One region of the Prochlorococcus sp. MIT2302 genome, then DNA from elsewhere that is predicted to be linked to it. Evidence: predicted binding sites of a transcription regulator. Region 1 holds the regulator's gene; the other holds the start of a gene.
What was found. The regulator NtcA, encoded in region 1, controls nitrogen genes in cyanobacteria. The targets are predictions, from matches to a motif close to GTANCNNNNGNTAC.
Positions count from the first base shown of each region.

Region 1 (9,672 bases):
CTATGACATCTATTCCCACAAAAGCAATTTGATGAGGATCTAATGGATCATTCGTAAAATCTATTCTGTTAGATTTCCAGCCACTCTCATTAATAGTTATTAAATCAGATTTAAACCTCCAATTATTAATAGACCCTTTTGATTTATCTGACAAAGTAATTTTATTTTTTGGCAATTTAATATTGCCAAAAACAAATTCTATTCCATCATTATAAGTATTTTTGAGTATATTATTAGAACTATTTTCATTTGAATTAGCATCGAATTTTAAATCATTCAAAACGTTTTGAATATCCAATATCCCGTATACATTTTTAATACTTCCTTCTTGCTTTAATAAATTATATTGAAATTCCTTACCTCTGAAATATTGCCTTCTTTTTCTAAATCTAATATTCCCCTTTGCAGTTACAATACCAGTAGTTTTATTATAACTTAGCGAATCAGATCTTAAGACCCAACCATTTATTATTGCCTTAACGTTTCCCTGAGCTAAATAAATATCCTGATCGTAATCATATTGCTTATCTGAGAAAATCTTGAGAGTTAAGAAAATATTGTCTTTTTGCTCTCCTTTTAACTTTTCTACAGGTGGGTGTTTATCAGTATCAACAGTTAAATTTTCAAGAAGATTCTCTTTCCCAAAAGCAACGTCAAAAAAATAGGCGAATGAAGCAAACCCAAGGAAACCAAGGTTTACAAAAAAGAAATATTTTCTCTTCGCCGCCAAATCATTTAAGCCGACGAAAAGATAATACTGAAAAAAGAAATTACAGGAGCTTGTTTAGTCCAGTAATTAGCGTGTCATTTTTAATCCTGAGGACTTTCCAAATCCTTTCTATTTGGAGTCCTTGTTGGATCACTTGCCAAGAAGCCAAATAAAAAGATCCCGACAAAGAAAAAGACGACCGTATAAACGGAAATCTTGAGGGCAAGCATGAATCCTAACCTAGTAATTAGAGGTTAAACCTATCCTATGAAGTCAATAACTCCAATGAAAAAAGCAAAGGTGTTACAGACTTTTGGAAACTTGAAAGTTTTTTTAATTTCGATAAAGCTTAAAAAGTCAATCAAAGCAAGGAATATAGATAGAGAGATTAATTTTTTTCCTCATTCAAATTTCTCAAATCCTTAACTTTCCTTGTTTTTGTATTTATCTAGTTCTTTTTCTTTTTCAGCTTTTTTCAGCTTTTTTCAGCTTTTTTCAGCTTTTTTCAGCTTTTTTCAGCTTTTTTCAGCTTTTTTCAGCTTTTTTCAGCTTTTTTCTAAGCATAATTCTTAAATATCATATTTTTTTAGGTCATTCCATCACAAGTTTCTACAGTCTCTTCTTCTTTTGGACAAGTTCTCATACAATATCGGGACTCATACAAATCTGAGCTAAGAGAACCGACATGGGACAAAAAACAGCACTTGGATCTTTGCTTAAATCCATTGGCAATTCTGGACAAGGAAAAGTTGTACCAGGATGGGGAGCAGTACCAGTAATGGCTTTTATAGGAATTTTGCTACTAATTTTTCTAGTTATAATGCTCCAAATTTATAACCAATCACTTCTCCTACAAGGTTTTTCTGTCGACTGGAACGGCTGAATTGATTAAATTCTGAGTAGTTGAATTTTGCTCATGAATATTTTTGGGGTTGGTTTACCTGAAATAGCTGTTATTGCTGGATTAGCGCTTGTTATTTTTGGTCCAAAACGTCTTCCTGAACTTGGAAGAACTATTGGTAAAACCCTCAAAGGTCTTCAGAGCGCCTCTACGGAATTTGAACGTGAAATCAAAAACGCTATGACAGAAGAAGAGTCTTCAAATGAAGACATTTTGGAGAAAGAAAATTAATTTCTCCAAAATTAAATAAATATATTTAACTTTTAGAATCAACTGAGATTCTATCTACTTGATATGTTGGGCAATAACATAAAATTATTAGTTGGTTTAGGAAATCCAGGAGTTGAGTACAAGAAAACTCGACACAATGTTGGTTTCATGGTTTTAGAAGAGATTTCAAAGAAAAATAATTGCAGCTTTCGTGAAAGCAAAAAATTATTTGGTAGGACTTGTGCTTATGGCTCAGGTATAGAACAAACAAGACTCTTAATGCCTAATACATATATGAATGAAAGTGGAAAATCAGTTAGATCAGCAAAGGATTGGTTTAATTTTGAAAATCATCAATTAATAGTCCTAGTAGATGATATGGATCTACCTCTAGGAAAAATAAGAGTCCGCTCTAAGGGTAGTTCAGGCGGTCATAATGGATTAAAAAGTATTATCAAACATCTAGGTACTGCTGAGTTTAAGCGATTAAAGATTGGGATAGGACCCCCAAGTGAGATTCAACAAGACAGAAAATCTAAAACTATATCTCATGTCTTAGGTAGATTTTCAAATGAAGAATTTATAGTATTAAATTTGATCATTCAGGAAATTATTAGTTGTATTGATTCAATCACATCAAATAATTGGGAAAATATAACTACTCGACTAAATTCTTACAAGCCTGAGAAATCATAACTGTTTGAGAATGAATAACAAACCATCAACTACTGCATATCTTCAAATTCATAAGCAATGCTTTAATGAACAGAAGGTTGAGGGGATTGTTCGTGCAGGGGATTTCGAATGGAGTTTTATTTGGGCGTTTCACAGAGGACAACTTTTTGTAGAACCACCACTTGGAAGAGCCTTAATCAAAGATGCCTTAGAGAGGTATTTAGTAAAAGCTGATTACAAACTTGAGTCTGGCGGGGATTACATTTTTACAGTTAGGGCCAAATTTTAATATCTAGTTTCTCAGGCCAGATCAATGAAGATTTTAAAAAATCTTCCAATAAAATCAAAGCTACAATGGCATCAAGATTGTCAGGAGGGAAAAGGATTTCTTTCGGAAGCCAACGAATAAAATAATTTGGAGGCCAAATTTCCCAATATCTAAACCTTGCTCGTAAAGTTGATCCTTTTTCATTCACATAATTTAGATCAAAAAATTTTTTTCGTTTTAATTCATTCTTTATATACTTACAATTTGTTCCATCACCAATGATTATCTTACTAATTTCATAATCTTCACTCCAAAACGAAACTAAATCAGGAAATTTATTTAACGAAGTTATCCCTGCTTCAATTACTTTTCTGGACTTAATATCAGCCAACAATAAGCCACATTTTTTATTACCTGGATCTATTGATATGTAAAAACTCATTTAACTCTTGCTTCTAATAATTTCTTCTAAAGACTTTAGCTCTAATGATACAGAGACTTTATCTGCACTTTGATGCGTATCAACAGCTCTAGCTATTATTTGAAATTCTCCCTTTCTTTTACTAACTAGATACTTTCCTAAATTATTAATTTGATTAGCATTAATTTGCAACTCAGAACTTAAAGAACCTCGTCGCCTAACCTCTGCCAAAGTTGAAGCCATTAAAAGATTAATCTTTTTACTAATCGATTCAGAGTCAGAATCAGATAAAGATATATTTTCTAAAGCAATAACCTCTCCTTTGCTTGTAATAATTTTATTTAATGTGACCTCAGGAAATGCATAAACATAATTTTCACCTCTAAGTATATTTCCTGCTGATTTAATTCTAACAACCCAACTTCTGTTATCAGATATTTTACTCTCAAGCTTCTCAATATCATCTTTACGAACTAATAAGATCCTTCTATAATTAGATTGATTTGTTTTTACTAAATTAAAAGCATAAAGATTAGCTTGCTGCAACAAACTTTCGATAATTTTTTTTATATCACTATTTTTATTTAATTTAATGGTCTTAGTTACTAAAGTCTGGCCACTAGTTATTACTACATTTCCACTTCTAAAAGCATATAAATTTTTTTCTAATTTTTTTAATTCTTTTTCACTATCTATAATCTTTTCTCGAATATCCTCTAGTTGAAATAATCCGACCCTTAAATCCCTATCAAATATAATCATTGTTGCAAATGAAATAGCACTAATAATACTTCCAGTAAAAACAGTTATTAAAACAGCAGTACTTTTTGGTCTTAATTTAAAGATACTTAAACGAGCCTTACCAACTCTAGAACCTAAGCGATCACCTAGAGTAGATAGTATTCCACCTAGGATTAATATCAAAAGAATTTTCAGCCAGACTGTCACAGAAAGAAGAAGTGGAATTAAGCAAACCTCTTAAACCTTAGTATGTAATGGGCTTCAATTAAATCTTTTTGCTAAGGCTATTGGATCGAATATAGTTATCTTTTTCCTATCTATTGCCAACAATGATGAACTTTTTAACTCACCAAGCAGTCGTGTAATTGTCACTCTGGTTGAACCAATAGCTTCAGCAATAGCTTGATGTGAAAGTCTTAGGTCAATTGTTACACCTTTTTCCCCAGGTACACCAAAGTCCCTGCACAAAACCAGCAAAAAACTGGCAAGCCGAGAAGACATATCTCTATGAGTTAAAGTTTCAATCATTGTCTCAGTTTGAAGTACTCGACTTGATAGACCTTGTAGAAGAAGCAAACCAACCGAAGCATCTTGCTCAATTGCATTCCTTACCGAAGTCGCGGGGGCCGCTACGAGTTCCACACGAGTAAATGCAACTGCATGATAAAAACGATCTGATCTATTCCCTGTCAATAAAGATAAAACTCCGAAAAGACTATTTTCCCTCAATAAAGCAACTGTAATTTCTTCACCTGTTTCATATACCCTGCTCAAGCGAACAGCACCACGCCTAATCAAGTAAACCCTTTCTGCTGGATCGCCAGGGAAAAAAATTGTTTTTGACCTATCTACGACTTCGGTAGAGACACCATCTAAAGACTTAATTACTTCCAACAAAGTGTTGGTTGGAGGCAAAGAATTTGATGATGAATTAACAGCCATATGGCTATTTTTTTGTTGGTTGAAACGGGTAAAGCCACGAAACGAAGTGACCATATTTAATTGATCGTTCTGAGAACATTAATAAGTTGTGAAAAAACGATATGTAGCCATGGCGACTTTTTTCACCCTTAATCCCCATCTCAATTTCTTTCCTCGTTCTGAATTCTACTATTTAAAATCCGCATGCTTAAAATAGACTTGAAAACATTCAAGAAATAGATCTATAAATTTAAACTCCTTCAAAGCTCCGAAGAATCTTAAAAGTTAAAAAAATTTACCTCATACACCACAGATAGTGTTCTTTGGTTGATTACAGATTTTAAAGGCGCTAGATTAAAATTTAGACGTTAAGATCGAATTTGAGATGAATGCAGGATCAAGCATCAATGCTCAACGAGAGGACTTGTCACTAGCCAAAGGGCCTTCTCTTAGGGCTCTTCCAGATAGAAAACCTTTACAACTAGTTAAAACACAAGGCCAATTACAAATACACACCTCTCCTTTTAGAGGTAGTTTTTCTATTGTTTTAAGCGAAGCGCTACGATCTGCAGGCTTGGGAAGCAAAGTGTTAATATCTCAATTCTTGAAAGGCGGAGTCAATCAAGGTCCCCATGGAGCAGTAAATCTTTGTGGTCGACTGGAGTGGTTAAGACCAGCTATTGATACTTGCTTACCTGGAGAGTTGCCAGAGGAAAATTTATCTTTTAAGAAAAAACATGAAGAGAAAGCAATTAAAGAAATATGGGAATTTTGTAAAAAACGTTTAATTGAAAAAAAGTTAGACAAAATCGTACTTGATGAAATTGGTATGGCAATTAGCCTTGGTTTTATAGAAGAAACTGATTTGATTTCTATGATCAATAACCGCCCATCATCTACAGATATTATTCTTACGGGACAATCAATTCCTCCTAAAGTGATTGAGATGGCTGATCAAATCACCGAATTACGCTGCAATTAAATGTTAAAGAACGATCGTTGGATTTCACAGCAAGCTTCTTTAGGAATGCTTGAACCATTTCAAGAAAAACTAATAAGGCATCTTGAACCTGAATCAAAAAAATCACCTGTTTTAAGCTTTGGTTGCTCATCTTATGGATACGATCTGCGTCTATCCTCAAAAGAATTTTTGATTTTCAAGCATGTTCCAGGAACAGTAATGAATCCAAAAAAATTTAATCCTGCGAATCTAGAACCTACCGATTTAAAAGAAGATCAGGATGGTAAATATTTTATTTTACCTGCTCACTCTTACGGTCTTGGAGTGGCATTAGAGAAAATGAAAGTCCCGCCAAATATTACTGTTATTTGTCTTGGTAAAAGTACTTATGCTCGCTTGGGAATAATTGTCAATACAACGCCTGCAGAAGCAAGCTGGGAAGGTCATCTAACACTTGAATTTAGTAACAGTTCTGGGGCGGACTGCAGGATTTATGCTGATGAAGGAATTTGTCAATTACTTTTCTTTGAAGGTGACCCTTGTGAGACTACTTATAGCGATAGGCAAGGCAAATATCAACATCAAAAAGAAAAAGTTACCTTAGCAAAAGTTTGAATATGAGTCTTGTTCAATTAATAACTTCTACACCAGATGCTGAGAAAAACATGGCATACATAGCCAGAGTTAGTAATCCAAAAAATCAAGATAATGAAGATTTTAGTAAATTATTAGCATATTGCATCAAAAATGAACATTGGAGTGTCTTTGAGCAAGCTTATATGACTTTACAAATAGAAACCACAAGAGGAATTGCAGCACAAATATTGAGACATCGATCATTTACTTTTCAAGAATTCTCGCAACGTTATGCAGATAGTAGAGCACTTGGAGAAATACCCCTACCTGAATTGAGAAGGCAAGATAATAAAAATAGACAAAATTCAATTTCAGATTTATCAGAAAAAATTATAAATCAATTTAATGAAAAGATTAAACGTCAATTCAATCTAAATAAACAACTTTATGAAGAAATGCTAGAAGCAGGAATAGCAAAAGAATGTGCAAGATTTGTACTTCCACTTGCTACACCAACTAGGATTTACATGACAGGTTCATGTCGGTCTTGGATTCATTACATAAATCTACGAACTGGCCATGGGACCCAAAAAGAACATATGGATATTGCAAAAGAGTGCAAAAATATTTTTTCGCAAGAATACCCAGTGGTTTCATCAGCTTTAAATTGGCTCAATTAACTATGGTTTCTTGGAGCTTCAGTTTTAATAATGTTATTAAAACTCTCTTCCTTAGAGAAAAATTCTGATGACAAATTGCTTGAGTTTGATTCTGTAGTAAAAGATGGTAATTTTGAATTATTAATTAAAGAGATAAATATTTCATTAAGTTCATTATATTTTCTAACCCCTAATGAAAACCCCTTCATAACACCTTTATCATCAAAAAAAATCAGCTTAGGAATACCATATACATCATATTTTTCAATCAAATCAATCCATCTAGAATTATCAACATTCAGTAAAACAACGTCGACTTTATTGTCATTTTGTTTTTTTGCATCAATCATATCTGGAGCCATCTCCTTACAAGCTTCACACCAATCTGCATAAAATTCAAAAACTGTAGGTTTTCCATTTAACAAGGCATTTTCAGGTAAAAGGGAGTTTTTAGCTAATCGATCAAGCATTGCATTTTCTTTAAAACCATTGCGAATAAAGAGTAAAGCAATCACTAGAAAAAAACTTAGAAAAGCTAAAAAATATTTTTGAAAATCACTAAGGTCTTTGCCTGCACTAGTATTATCTTTCATAATAGATACGCATTCCTATAGTTAATTATATATAAAATACTTCAATTCAAAAAGCATACGATTATATTAATTATAAATCAACTTAATTTATGAATAGAGTACTATTTCTAATATACATCGCTCTATATATTGGTAAATTCTGCTTAAGAACAAATAATTCCCTGTCTGTTGTTACCTCATAGGGATTTTTTTCAAGCCATTTTAATCCTTTTAAAATTTTTCTATCAAAATAAATACTCTCATCAATAATATTAGTCATATATTCAATTAGTTTGTATATATCGCTTTGTATGAATAGTTCACCATCCTTACTTATAGATCGTGCAATCGAATTAAGAAGACTTTTTGTTAAAACTCTCCTTTTAAGATGTTTTCGTTTAAACCAAGGATCTGGAAATTGAATCGAAACTCTTTTTAATTGATTAAGATCTAAATCTGACAACCATTCATCTAAGCTAATATTCACATTGCAATATAGGAATTTTAAATTTAACAATCCCAATTGTTTTCTTTTTCTTTCAGATGAACTAACAAGAGGTTCTCTTATCTCGAGTCCTAAAAAATTCCAATTGGGAAATTTTGATGCCAATTCTATTAAGAATTCTCCTTTAGCAGAACCAATATCTAGATGAATTGGGTCATGAGAATTTTTGAAAAGAATAGAATTACTTGGCAGTGATAAAGGTAACTGAAAAAAATGGCTTAGAGGATTTACATGCTGTCTCACAAATGAAGCCTGATATTAATAAGTTAAAGTTATATCCTAGCAAGTTAACTTCAAATTCCTGATCAAAGTCTCAAGAAGATAAACTTTATTATTTATTTGCTACTAATTGTCAATAAAAATATAGAATAAATTCTATTTCTGAGTCAGGCTTTTTCTGTGAATATAGAGAAAAGTCTTTAATAATTGGGAATAAAGATGAAAACAATCGATAAAGGCTGATAATACATATGAATGAGATTATTGTCTTGACTGAACCTCAATTCCAAATTCTAGTTTGGCTCTCATATCGTATTGCAGCCACTTTTGCATTTGGTCTGCCTTTGTTTCTCTTTATTTGGGCAAAAATTTCAAATTCAAGCTCTATTGATCGATTGTTATCAATTTATTGGAAAGTTTCTAGTCTTTACGCAATAAATATTCTGTTTCTAAGTAGTGAGAGCCAATTAGGCCTATTCATATCTCTAATCTCACCAATACTAATGATTTCTTCTATTTGGTTTTGGGTTGATCTCAATGAAGAAATTGATGAAATGTATATATACAATCCAATTTCATTAACAACAAGAATTTGGCGTTGGAGCTTATCCTTCTGGGGAATTTTAAATACTGGACTGCATATCATTAGTTGGAGATGTTTAAACTCGATAACAGGAAACTATTGCGATACTTGGAGAGAAATCCCATACAATACATTTATTACAACAAAAATCATTATAAAATTTATTTTAGATGGTAATTGGACTACAACTTTAGCTACATTTTTCGCATATCTAGCTCTGATAATATATTTAATAGGTTTACTCCAATGGCTTGTGATCCAATTCCCCAAAAATGGACGTTTTGCGGGTAAGTTTTAGACAATAATTAATTTATATTTAAATAGCCAACACTACTTCTTCACATCTAGTGCAAATCTTTGGATGGTTTTGATTTTGGCTCATTTCAACTTCGTAGTGCCAACATCTTTCACATTTAAATCCATTGGCTTTAGCAATATCCACTGATGCAATATCATTATCTTCACTGACTAAAACCTCAGCCCAAGGCTCTCCTCCAATTTGCAAAGATGAAACAAGGAACCAATCTCTCAAGACATCTACCTCGTTAGATTCACTATAAGATAACCATTCGATAGCACCTTTAACTTTTTCATCAAAGATATCAACTCTTACTGAAGCTTCTAAAGAGGAACCTAATTCTTGATTATTTCGACAGCTTTCCAACATACGATTAATAACTGTTCTAAGTTTGCGTAATTCAGAAACATGAATATTTAGACTATTATTTCGCCAAGAGTCAGGGACTTTAGG
Region 1 covers NZ_CM186285.1:1,683,711-1,693,382, reverse strand. Annotated here, with positions in the region: gene AC6EI2_RS09690 (DUF3769 domain-containing protein) at 1-730, opposite strand, end outside; gene AC6EI2_RS09685 (photosystem II reaction center protein I) at 811-939, opposite strand; gene psbH (photosystem II reaction center phosphoprotein PsbH) at 1,395-1,592, shown strand; gene AC6EI2_RS09675 (TatA/E family twin arginine-targeting protein translocase) at 1,626-1,841, shown strand; gene pth (aminoacyl-tRNA hydrolase) at 1,905-2,516, shown strand; gene AC6EI2_RS09665 (DUF3146 family protein) at 2,527-2,784, shown strand; gene AC6EI2_RS09660 (RuvC family protein) at 2,768-3,205, opposite strand; gene AC6EI2_RS09655 (DUF3084 domain-containing protein) at 3,206-4,132, opposite strand; gene ntcA (global nitrogen regulator NtcA) at 4,187-4,921, opposite strand; gene AC6EI2_RS09645 (cob(I)yrinic acid a,c-diamide adenosyltransferase) at 5,232-5,828, shown strand; gene dcd (dCTP deaminase) at 5,829-6,422, shown strand; gene thyX (FAD-dependent thymidylate synthase) at 6,425-7,063, shown strand; gene AC6EI2_RS09630 (thioredoxin domain-containing protein) at 7,060-7,635, opposite strand; gene trmB (tRNA (guanosine(46)-N7)-methyltransferase TrmB) at 7,718-8,362, opposite strand; gene AC6EI2_RS09620 (DUF3177 family protein) at 8,590-9,219, shown strand; gene ileS (isoleucine--tRNA ligase) at 9,238-9,672, opposite strand, start outside.

Region 2 (9,672 bases), 720 kb from region 1:
AGATCAATCCTTTTCTTTGAGTGGAGCCAGCTGGACTAACGACTTGAGTTGGGAAGATGGATATAAAAATGTTTTAGAACCAATTACAAAACTTAGTTCCTATTTCCACGAAACATTTGATCATTTAATAGTTCAAAATCGATCGTTAACAAAAAACCATAGTTATCAAGAAGCACTCCTGTACCTTTTGCTTTTAGAAACTAGTTGCTTCCGTTATTGGGGACAGGGGAAATGGACTGAATATGCTAAAACGATCTTCACAAAGGGTGAAGAGGTGATTAGAAACTTTGAAATCTCAGCACAGAAAAGCTAATCAATTTTGTAAAGGCATCAATCAAGAAAAGGAAATAACTAGCAAAAAGTAATTTTTTGCGTTAACCTCACCGACCAAAGCATTAATAAAATGACTAGTACAAGTTTTGACAAGAATGGACTTGATAAAGCAGGTATTCATTGGATGCAATATCTTTCAATGACATCAATGTCATTGCTTATATTTCTTGTAGCATTAGACAAAGCAGTTCCCAGCTTTCATCGTTTTGTCTTACTTTCAATGGCCAAAGCAGGAATTATTTGTAATGGGATAGCTGGATGAAGCACTTATCACGTTACTGATCTTGCAAAAGAAAAATACTACACTATGAAAGACAAAATAAATCCAGACAATGATGGTTATGATCCATCAGATGAATACTTCAAAAAGAAAAATGACACATATGAAAATGAAACTGAAGAATATTTCCCTAAAGAGACATCTAAGCCACCACATTATTAAAGCAACTAAGAAATGGCTGAAGGTAATTTAAAATCAACTAATGATTATTGTCTATGTGAAATGTATGTACCTTCGGGATAGAGTCTTGAGATATCATTGAATCGCTTAGATATTTGTCGTTCTTTATCAATGTTGACTTTACGATTAAGAACCAATACGTTGTGAACCATCCATAGAAAAAAACCAACAATCCAATACCAAGATATGGGATGAGCCAAAACATTTAAATATCATCTAATTTAAAGATGGCAATTTTGGCAGTTTTTTTCATAAGTATTTAAACCTTTTATTCTTACCCCAACATAAAAAATAGATTTTAAAAGCTAATTAATAATGAATATCACGCCTTATGCTGGTTCTTAAACTTTAGAGAAATCATTAAGATTTTAATAGGTATTAAGTAATCAAAGGTAAATTTGTTAGGAGTAAGACAACAAGGTTCATAAGGAATTTGTTCACTAGATCATTTGTAGTATTTTCTAAGGTTACTGTTCGGAGGATAAGACAGTTTGTTTAGTCATCTAATATTAAATTATGATTCTGAAATTTGATTTAAGCACTAAAAGAGCTGAAATCTTTTCTGGTTTTGTATTTTAAAAAAAGTCAAAAATATGAACTTTTCAAATGCCTTTCCATGCATATTGTTTGGCAATCATTCTCTTCCGCACTGCTAGATATTGAACAATATGTAACACAGTCAAGATAATCTTCAATTGGATCCACCTGTCCATGAGTGATTTTCTTAGCATCAATCTTATTCATAAAAGTACCCTACTATTTTTTTAATCTATCCTTTCTTTTTATTTTTTACTATCGGTATTACTTACTAACTTGAAGAATAAGGATAACTGAAAATCTATCAATTCAAAAATAAGAAATCAATGGCGTAATAGGATAGATTTTAAATTTTATAGCTCATAATAATGCTTATATAAAAACACCGCTTTTAAAGAAGAAAATATCAAGACCAATTAAATCATAATTTAAATAATTTATGTTCTACTTTCTCAATTTTATTCTGATTCCTATTCTTTCTCTAATAGCTTTTATCGGAATCATATCTTTCATTTGATCATCAATTTGCTTTCTAATTAAATTTCTAAATAATTGGGAAAGCCAAACCAAAAGCAAAATTGACAATACAACGGTTCCCAATGCAATTGATGAATAAATATCCATTTTAAAGTTCTCTATATATTGCCCATTCATCACCATCAGCAGTGACTTCAGAAAGTAAAGCAACCGCTATGTCAGACTGATCAGAACGTTTGACTATAATTTCTTTACATCCCAGGTACGGATGATTGAACTCTGATTTTGAACGACAAGCTGCTAACTGTTCAGTTGGTGTTAAGACTTCAAGAACTTTAATCCATATCTCATCATCTGAAGCGAAAGGAGGAACAGAAAACTTACTCGGGCTATTTCCCTTTTTTTTATCCATATTCTTTAATTTTCAGCATTAATCTCATTTATTTCATTTATCAATCGCTCTTGTCGTTCAGGCGTAATAAATCCAAGAGCTCCACAGTCATTGATGTCTTGAATGGGATCTGAAAGTCCATCATGTTTCTCTAGCCAACCCTCAGTGCATCCTTTGCATGCTAATTCATTTAATTCATTGGCCAGAGTCTTTGCTTTCAAGGTATCCATCAATAAAAAATTTAATACTACTTTCCTTCTAGTTTACAGTCACTAATTAACTCAAGAAAAAAAATTAATACGACTTACTCAATAAAATTACAAAGTTGTAAAATATGAAGCTATAAATAGATTAGTGGAATCAAATACAATATGAACTAAAAAAATTAAATTAGGAGCTCAAGCAGCTTCCTTTAAAAATTCCCGATAAATAGAAATATCGATAGGTCTATTCACATCTGATTGAAAATCAACAATGTCTTGATAAATCTCATTAGGTAAAGGTTCCATTTGGCATCTTGAATAACATTTGTTAATGTCATTTTTTTTTATTGAAAACCTTCCGCTTAAGCGCTTAAAGATCGACAATGTCACAATGCAACTTGATATAGTTATATCGTCAGAGGCTGTAGATGCAATACGCAAAACTACTAGGATTCTTTTTTGATCGAGTAAATATTTATTACTAATATTTTTTCAATAATTTATTATTATAGAGCAGAAGACAACTGTTGAGGCCTATAATCATACTTACGATGAAACAAAAATCATAAGATGGATAAACAATTGCCCTAACTGCTAATTTTCAAGTGTTGAAGTTCCACTAGAAATCGTATGTGGAGTCATAGGTATTGAATGTTTTTTACCGTCTGGACTTACATATATATTCTCCTTCCCATATTCAGTATCAATGATTTTTTCAAAATGTGTCCCCCTTGGAAGATGTAGAAAATATTTTTGTGCTCTGTTCATCTAGTTATTATAGTTATTTAAAAATTACTATAATATTCCACAATGACAACTACTGATTGTTTTATAAACGTTTGATAGCTAACTATTTGATTTTTCTAGAGCAGTTAATAATCTTCCCACTCTAGCTCCATTAACTCCAAGATCGCCTCCACCATATCTTGATGCTGATTTGATTTGAATCTTCTTATCAATTTTTAAAATCTCCAAGTCATCTGGAAATCTAAAAATCAAACTACGACAAACACCTTTCCAATAAATTTGATTACTCTCTAAAACTTTTGTTCTAGGGATCTTTTGGGCAATCCTGACAAGTTGATCAAATGTCTTATCAACATCTTCAAATTCTTTTTGAAAAAAAACGCAATTTAGTGGATTTAAACAGGGACTAAGACCTGATTTAGGATATGGCATATTTCACATTAGTTTATTTATTGATCATGACACAAAGTTTATCCCCCCTGTGGTCATATTTTTCATAAATTTTACTCGTTGATGTCTAGTTCTCCCTACATAAAATACTCATAAGAAAAAGATTCTCCTATTAAATTATTCAAAAGTATTTATAAATAATTAAACGATTAGATAAGACAAGTATGATTCTTATTGTATTTAGTGTGGCCTCAACACTTCCTTATCAGTTTCATTATCTCTATTCTGTGAGTTAACCCAAGTTACTAATCCCTTTCTCTATAGATAGTGCTAACAGGAGGCCTTTTGATCAAAGGTGGTTCAGCTCCATATCCGATCCATATAAAACCAATTATTTCCTCCTCAGATGGATTTATTTCTACAATTTTATAAGTATTTGGGTCTTTTGTGATTTTACCTGTTGACCACTTGCAACCGACATGATCTGCAACAAGTGAAAGCGATAGGTTTTGGATCGCGCAAGCACAAGCAGCATAATCTTCTAGTTTTTGAACTTGATTATCAGTGCATATTTGAGTAGCAATAAGCAAATGGGAAGGATTGAACATTTTGTCCCTTATTTTTTTTAAACTAGATTCATCTGTTAGCTCGTAACCAAACTTCAAAGTTAGCTGTAGTTGATATAGAAGTTCTCGTTTTTTTATTCCAATGTTGGTAAAACGCCATGGAAAAGTTCTTCTATGGCAGGGCGCTTGATTAGCTGCACCTATTGATTTTTCAACAACTTCATAAGGAACAGTTTTTTTTGAAAAAATATGAATTGTCCTTCGTTTTTGAATTGCTTGAGTTATTTCCATGATTTTTATTGATGTAATTAACTATGGCGCTCCGATAATGAGCTTCTCAGAGGAAGCTGATTAAAGCCTTCAAAGAATAAACGATGATTTGATCCTTCCACTTGCTTAAATTTTACCTCAATAGAAAAGAAAGATAAGCAAAAATATCACCAGTTAAGCAACTTGATCAAAAAACAAATTTGATGGTTTGGAGAACAAAGAGACTACTTCGCCCTTAGGTGTCTTGAACACGCGTTCAACTATTTCCCCGTCATTGATAATCACTTTTGTATTCAGGGATCCAGCAGGTAAATTTTCAGCTTTATATTTTAAGATATTTTCTAGTTCTGGAAAATGATCGTTAGGTTTCAGAGCCTCTATTAAATCAGGATGTCTATCGAAGATTGCGTCATCAAAGGCCCTAAGCTTTTTCGGTAAAACCATTCTTGCAGATAGCTGTTACTTTGACTTTTAACCTACTAATCTCACCGCGTAAAGAGTATTTAAACTAAGTTCGAATAAAAAGTTAATAAGAAAACAACAAAAATCATTCACGTAAAAAGAATCAAATTAAATACTTGTCCAAGATCAAAGCGAAAATGTAACTCTTATTTTTTAGATGCATCAATCACCCGCTTCGTATGATAAGAAATTGGCGATACTTCGGTACTCCTGTCATTAAATACTGATTGTGTAAAAACAGTAAAGGCAGCAATACTTGGTGTAATAGGTAAAAACATAAATAGAGCTAACAATCTACTGTTAAGATTGAAGGATTTTTTCATTTATTATTGAATTACATAGTTATTCTCGACAACTTTTTAGTGAGGTGCGTGTAGTGTTTTCCTGGAAAGCTATTAATTTGATCTGTAATACGACCTAAACACTTTTGGCCTCTTCCATAGCATTGAATAAATAGCTTCAAGTGCCTTTTGAGTTTTTGGAAGCTTACAACTTGGCCATGACTGTTCAGTAATCATTGTGATTATTTCGGAGTCAATACTATTTCTACATCGGAAACCACCCATAAAACCAGAGTAATAGAACTCAAGCAAAAATACATATTGGCAAAACTATCTTTAATTTAAAGATTAATTGTAGAAATAAAAAAAAAAAGGGGATGATTAATCCCCCCTAAAAACACCCTCAATTTACTTTTGGTATGAATTGCCTCTGTAAGTCAAGGATGCTTGCATTTGCTTCTTAGCTTCTGCTTGTTTAGATGTGTAGACGTTACGTCTGTAACTAAGTTCTACAACTTTTTTTGGAGTAGCCTCTTTATGTTGAAGATACTCTTTACCTCTGTAAGTAAGAACAGTCATTGTTCTTTCCCGTAGTGCTCAAGACCCCGTTCCATGTCTCGAGTCTTACTGCAGCTAAAAATAGCTGAACGTAAATTAAAAATAACAGAAATTATCCCCAAATGATGTTCCTAGTGATACATAAAAAAAGGAATTTTGTAGTATTAACCGAAATAGTTGAGTTTCCAACTAAAAAGAACCCTTTACTCAAAAAGAAAAAATAATTTATCCTGATCATTTACTTTTTTAAATTTTTAATAACCTATCTCTATGTTCCTATTCTTAAATAAGATATTCAATAAAAATATGATCAGATAAATACCTGAATTGTCAATGTAATTAACAGTTTACTCCAGATAAAACAGTATTGTAAATTTCAAATAACATGCCTCCCAAGTACTCCATGAAGGCAAACCATTTAGGAGCCACACAAAAGCTTCATTATTTAAAATCCAGTTTCTGAGTACTGACATAAATATTAGATTTATAAAGAGAAGAGCTAAAAAACGAAACTTAGGATCATCTATACCATTAGGTGAATGAGAATTTAATTTTTTTTAGCAACACCTATTAAAAAAATATAAACAGTGCTGCGTTTACGAGAAAATTGAAATTAGCTAAAAAATTTGCTTGAAGTTATCACATTAGCTATGGTGTTCAATCTCTTTTGAAAGGTTTACCACCTTTACTTAAATAATCTAGATACCTATCAGACTCTCTGAGGTAATAATTCCTGCTTTGACCTATATATTTTGCTTCAATTAAGAGGTCAGTAACTTGAGGCCAAAAAGATTCCGGAACCAACTCGAGTGGGTTAATTGCATTTGGGTTCCAATTTAACTCAGTCAAGAATTGAAACCAAATAGACTTGCACTTTTTGAAGTCAGACAGAGAATCTGAAAGCTTGTTATTCATATATGAATTGTATTGATTGAGCTGCCTTATCAGCTTTGATTCTTGCTTCACCAATTGTTGAAGCCTTTGCTACAGCTACTCCCATTCGACGGCCTTCGGTTGAGATGGGCTTACCAAATATAAACACATTTGTATTCGCTTGACTTAAGGCTTCTTCAAGTCCCTCATAACATATGTTTGTGGTTTTTTTTGAAGCCAAAATTACTCGGCTCGCAGAAGGTTCAGTACACACTATTTCTGGTATTGGTAAACCTAAAACAGCTCTAAGGTGTAATTCAAACTCATTTAAATTTTGGCTTATCAAAGTTACCAAACCTGTATCATGTGGCCTTGGTGAAAGCTCTGAAAAAATCACCTCCTCACCCTTGATAAAGAATTCAACCCCAAACAAACCGACTCCTCCAAGATTATCAGTGACACATTTAGCAATCTGATGAGCCTTCGCTAATACACTTTCAGCTAATTCAGCTGGTTGCCAACTACATTGATAATCTCCATTATTTTGCTCATGCCCTATGGGCGCACAGAATAATGTTTTACCATTAAATTGTCTAATAGTTAATAAGGTAATTTCCAAATCAAAATCAATAAATTCTTCTAATATAACTTTATTAGATTTACCTCTTGATTTTTCAATGGCCAAGGTCCAAGCCAGGTCAAGTTCATTTTTATTTTTAACTAAACTTTGTCCTTTTCCTGAAGAACTCATAACTGGCTTAATAAACAAAGGATAACCAATCTTCTCTGCATGAAAATTTAGCTCAAATTGATTCATCGCGTAACTGAATTTTGCAGTTCTTATATTTAATTCATTAGAAGCCAAATCCCTAATTTTATCTCTGTTCATAGTAATTGCAGTAGCTCGAGCATTGGGTATTACTGTTATCTTTTGTTCAATTTCCTTCAAGACATCTACTGCTAATGCTTCGATTTCAGGAATAATAATATCGGGTTTACAATTATATATCGCTTCTATTAGTTCATTATCGTTATTCATATTTAACACCTCGAATTGATCAGCTACCTGCATAGCAGGAGCATTATTATATCTATCACAGGCAATAACATAACAACCTAATCTTTTTGCAGCTATTGCCACCTCTTTACCTAATTCTCCACTACCTAAAAGCATTATCTTCTTTGGAAAAAAATTCATAATCTTATTTACAGGTCAAGAAATAGTATATAAATATAATAAGCATAAAAATCTTAAATAGATTAAATTAATAAAAAAAGAAGTAGAAGTTAACAAGTATTTTAATCAAAGATAAAATCTTTCTAGATAAAGAATTAAAAAGACTCCACAGGAATTGAATGTTCCTATAAATTAGAGCACTTGTGATTTTTGATTAAAAATAACTGGTTATTAGCAGATATCTCTTCTAGTCAAGAAAACAGAAAAATCATATTTAAACTAGCTCTGTGGTTTTGATTACTACTCTTGAGTAATGAAATAATGTTAATTGTTGACATTAGGTACAATCTATTTGACTAAAACAATAATAAAACTTAGTAGAAGCAAACAAATTTATTCATTTAAATGTCATCGCTATTGCTGGTTTTGAATATGTATTTTGGGAATAAGCCTGCTTATGCAACCTATAAAACCTAAATAAAGACCAAAGAAAATGGCAAATTTACAAGCACGTCTGTGGATTATTCAAAACTTGTAATTAGGATGGATATGATTAGTCGAATTATTTACCTGAATACCATAACAATGTAATTAGCTTTGCAAGCTCTTTACGAGTGAAGCAAAGTTAGTTAAAAAAAGAACAACTTCGACTCATTCATTAATGGTTTCCAAGAAAAAAGTTAAAGACTTCAAGAACTTGGATCAGTTCCCAGACTTAAAAGAAGCTATCGTACCAGCTATCAATACATTACCATCAGGATCAATTAACACCAAAGTAATCATCAATGAAGGTGAAATTGTAGAGAGAGTGTATGAGACACCAAAAGGCGGCATCATATCGCTATACCCAAATCAATCTACAAAAGAAGCTGCGTAAAAAAAAGATTTAAACAATTCCTGGGATGATCCAGCCTTTTATTCCGTAGTTAATGACTGCTGCAAAAAAACCCATCATCGCTAGACGGCCATTCATTTGCTCTGCTGTTTTCCAGTAGCTAATTACCTTGCTCGTTAAACAACACCTGGGACGATTTGGCCGGTTGTCAGATATGCGCCGACAAGGGCTAGGCAACCAACAGATGCAGCTAGACCATTGAGTCGTTCAGCAAACACTTTGCCTTCTTCTAGTCTTGGCGTTTCAGTGGTTGGGTTTTTCATTAAACGAAACCTGGAATGATTTGACCGGTTGTTGCATATGCACCGACTAGAGCAATGCATCCAAACAATGCTGCATAGCCGTTAAGTCTTTCAGCAGTTACCTTTTCAGGATCAATGTTTCTGCTGTTGTTGTTGTTTTGAGTAGTCATTAAACGACACCTGGAATAAGTTGACCGGTTGTTAGGTAGATACCTGTTAGAAGAACGAATGCCATCATGGCTGGTCTTCCGATGCTTCTTTCTAGGATTGTTTTGTTAGATGGTTGCATTGTTATTGGTAGTTATTGATTTAGAAAATTCCAGGAATGATTTGACCTGTTGTGAAATAAGCACCTAAAAGACTAACCATGCCGATCATTGCCCAACGGCCATTTGTCTTTTCTGCTTCTTCTGGATAGCTGGTGTAATCCTCGACAAGCTGAGGCTGTGTTTCACGAGCAAAGATGTTTTGCTTGCCGTACTCAGTGATTACCTGAGATGAAGAAGACGATGTCATTACTGGAATTGAATTAATGTGAAGTAATGTAAAGTATGATTTTTCAAAGTGATAGATACGGTCAGGTACGGCTTGCTCACTTTATTGACATATTTATATTGAGACTTGTCAAAAAAACAACGAGGTGAGATTAGAGAATTAAATATAGAATTGCTAAATCCTGATTAGATTCTGCAACTTTTTTTCTTAAAAAAATCAATGCCTCATCGTTCATACGTGACTCGGCAATCATTTTTTCTGCTTCATTAATACCATGCTCAAGATTTTTTATTTTTAATTGAAGAATTTCCTTAT
Region 2 covers NZ_CM186285.1:447,962-457,633, forward strand. Annotated here, with positions in the region: gene AC6EI2_RS02595 (polysaccharide deacetylase family protein) at 1-313, shown strand, start outside; gene AC6EI2_RS02600 (hypothetical protein) at 404-595, shown strand; gene AC6EI2_RS02605 (hypothetical protein) at 641-775, shown strand; gene AC6EI2_RS02610 (DUF8642 family protein) at 1,379-1,537, opposite strand; gene AC6EI2_RS02615 (hypothetical protein) at 1,775-1,954, opposite strand; gene AC6EI2_RS02620 (hypothetical protein) at 1,956-2,219, opposite strand; gene AC6EI2_RS02625 (hypothetical protein) at 2,225-2,428, opposite strand; gene AC6EI2_RS02630 (hypothetical protein) at 2,996-3,169, opposite strand; gene AC6EI2_RS02635 (DUF1499 domain-containing protein) at 3,248-3,580, opposite strand; gene AC6EI2_RS02640 (nitroreductase family protein) at 3,844-4,395, opposite strand; gene AC6EI2_RS02645 (hypothetical protein) at 4,549-4,818, opposite strand; gene AC6EI2_RS02650 (hypothetical protein) at 4,983-5,159, opposite strand; gene AC6EI2_RS02655 (DUF4278 domain-containing protein) at 5,526-5,696, opposite strand; gene AC6EI2_RS02660 (hypothetical protein) at 6,333-6,524, opposite strand; gene purT (formate-dependent phosphoribosylglycinamide formyltransferase) at 6,583-7,746, opposite strand; gene AC6EI2_RS02670 (hypothetical protein) at 8,423-8,602, shown strand; gene AC6EI2_RS02675 (high light inducible protein) at 8,737-8,883, opposite strand; gene AC6EI2_RS02680 (high light inducible protein) at 8,883-9,032, opposite strand; gene AC6EI2_RS02685 (high light inducible protein) at 9,032-9,151, opposite strand; gene AC6EI2_RS02690 (CAB/ELIP/HLIP family chlorophyll-binding protein) at 9,172-9,378, opposite strand; gene AC6EI2_RS02695 (hypothetical protein) at 9,509-9,672, opposite strand, start outside.
Region 2: the regulator NtcA is predicted to act here: its motif matches at 5,803-5,816, upstream of AC6EI2_RS02655 (DUF4278 domain-containing protein).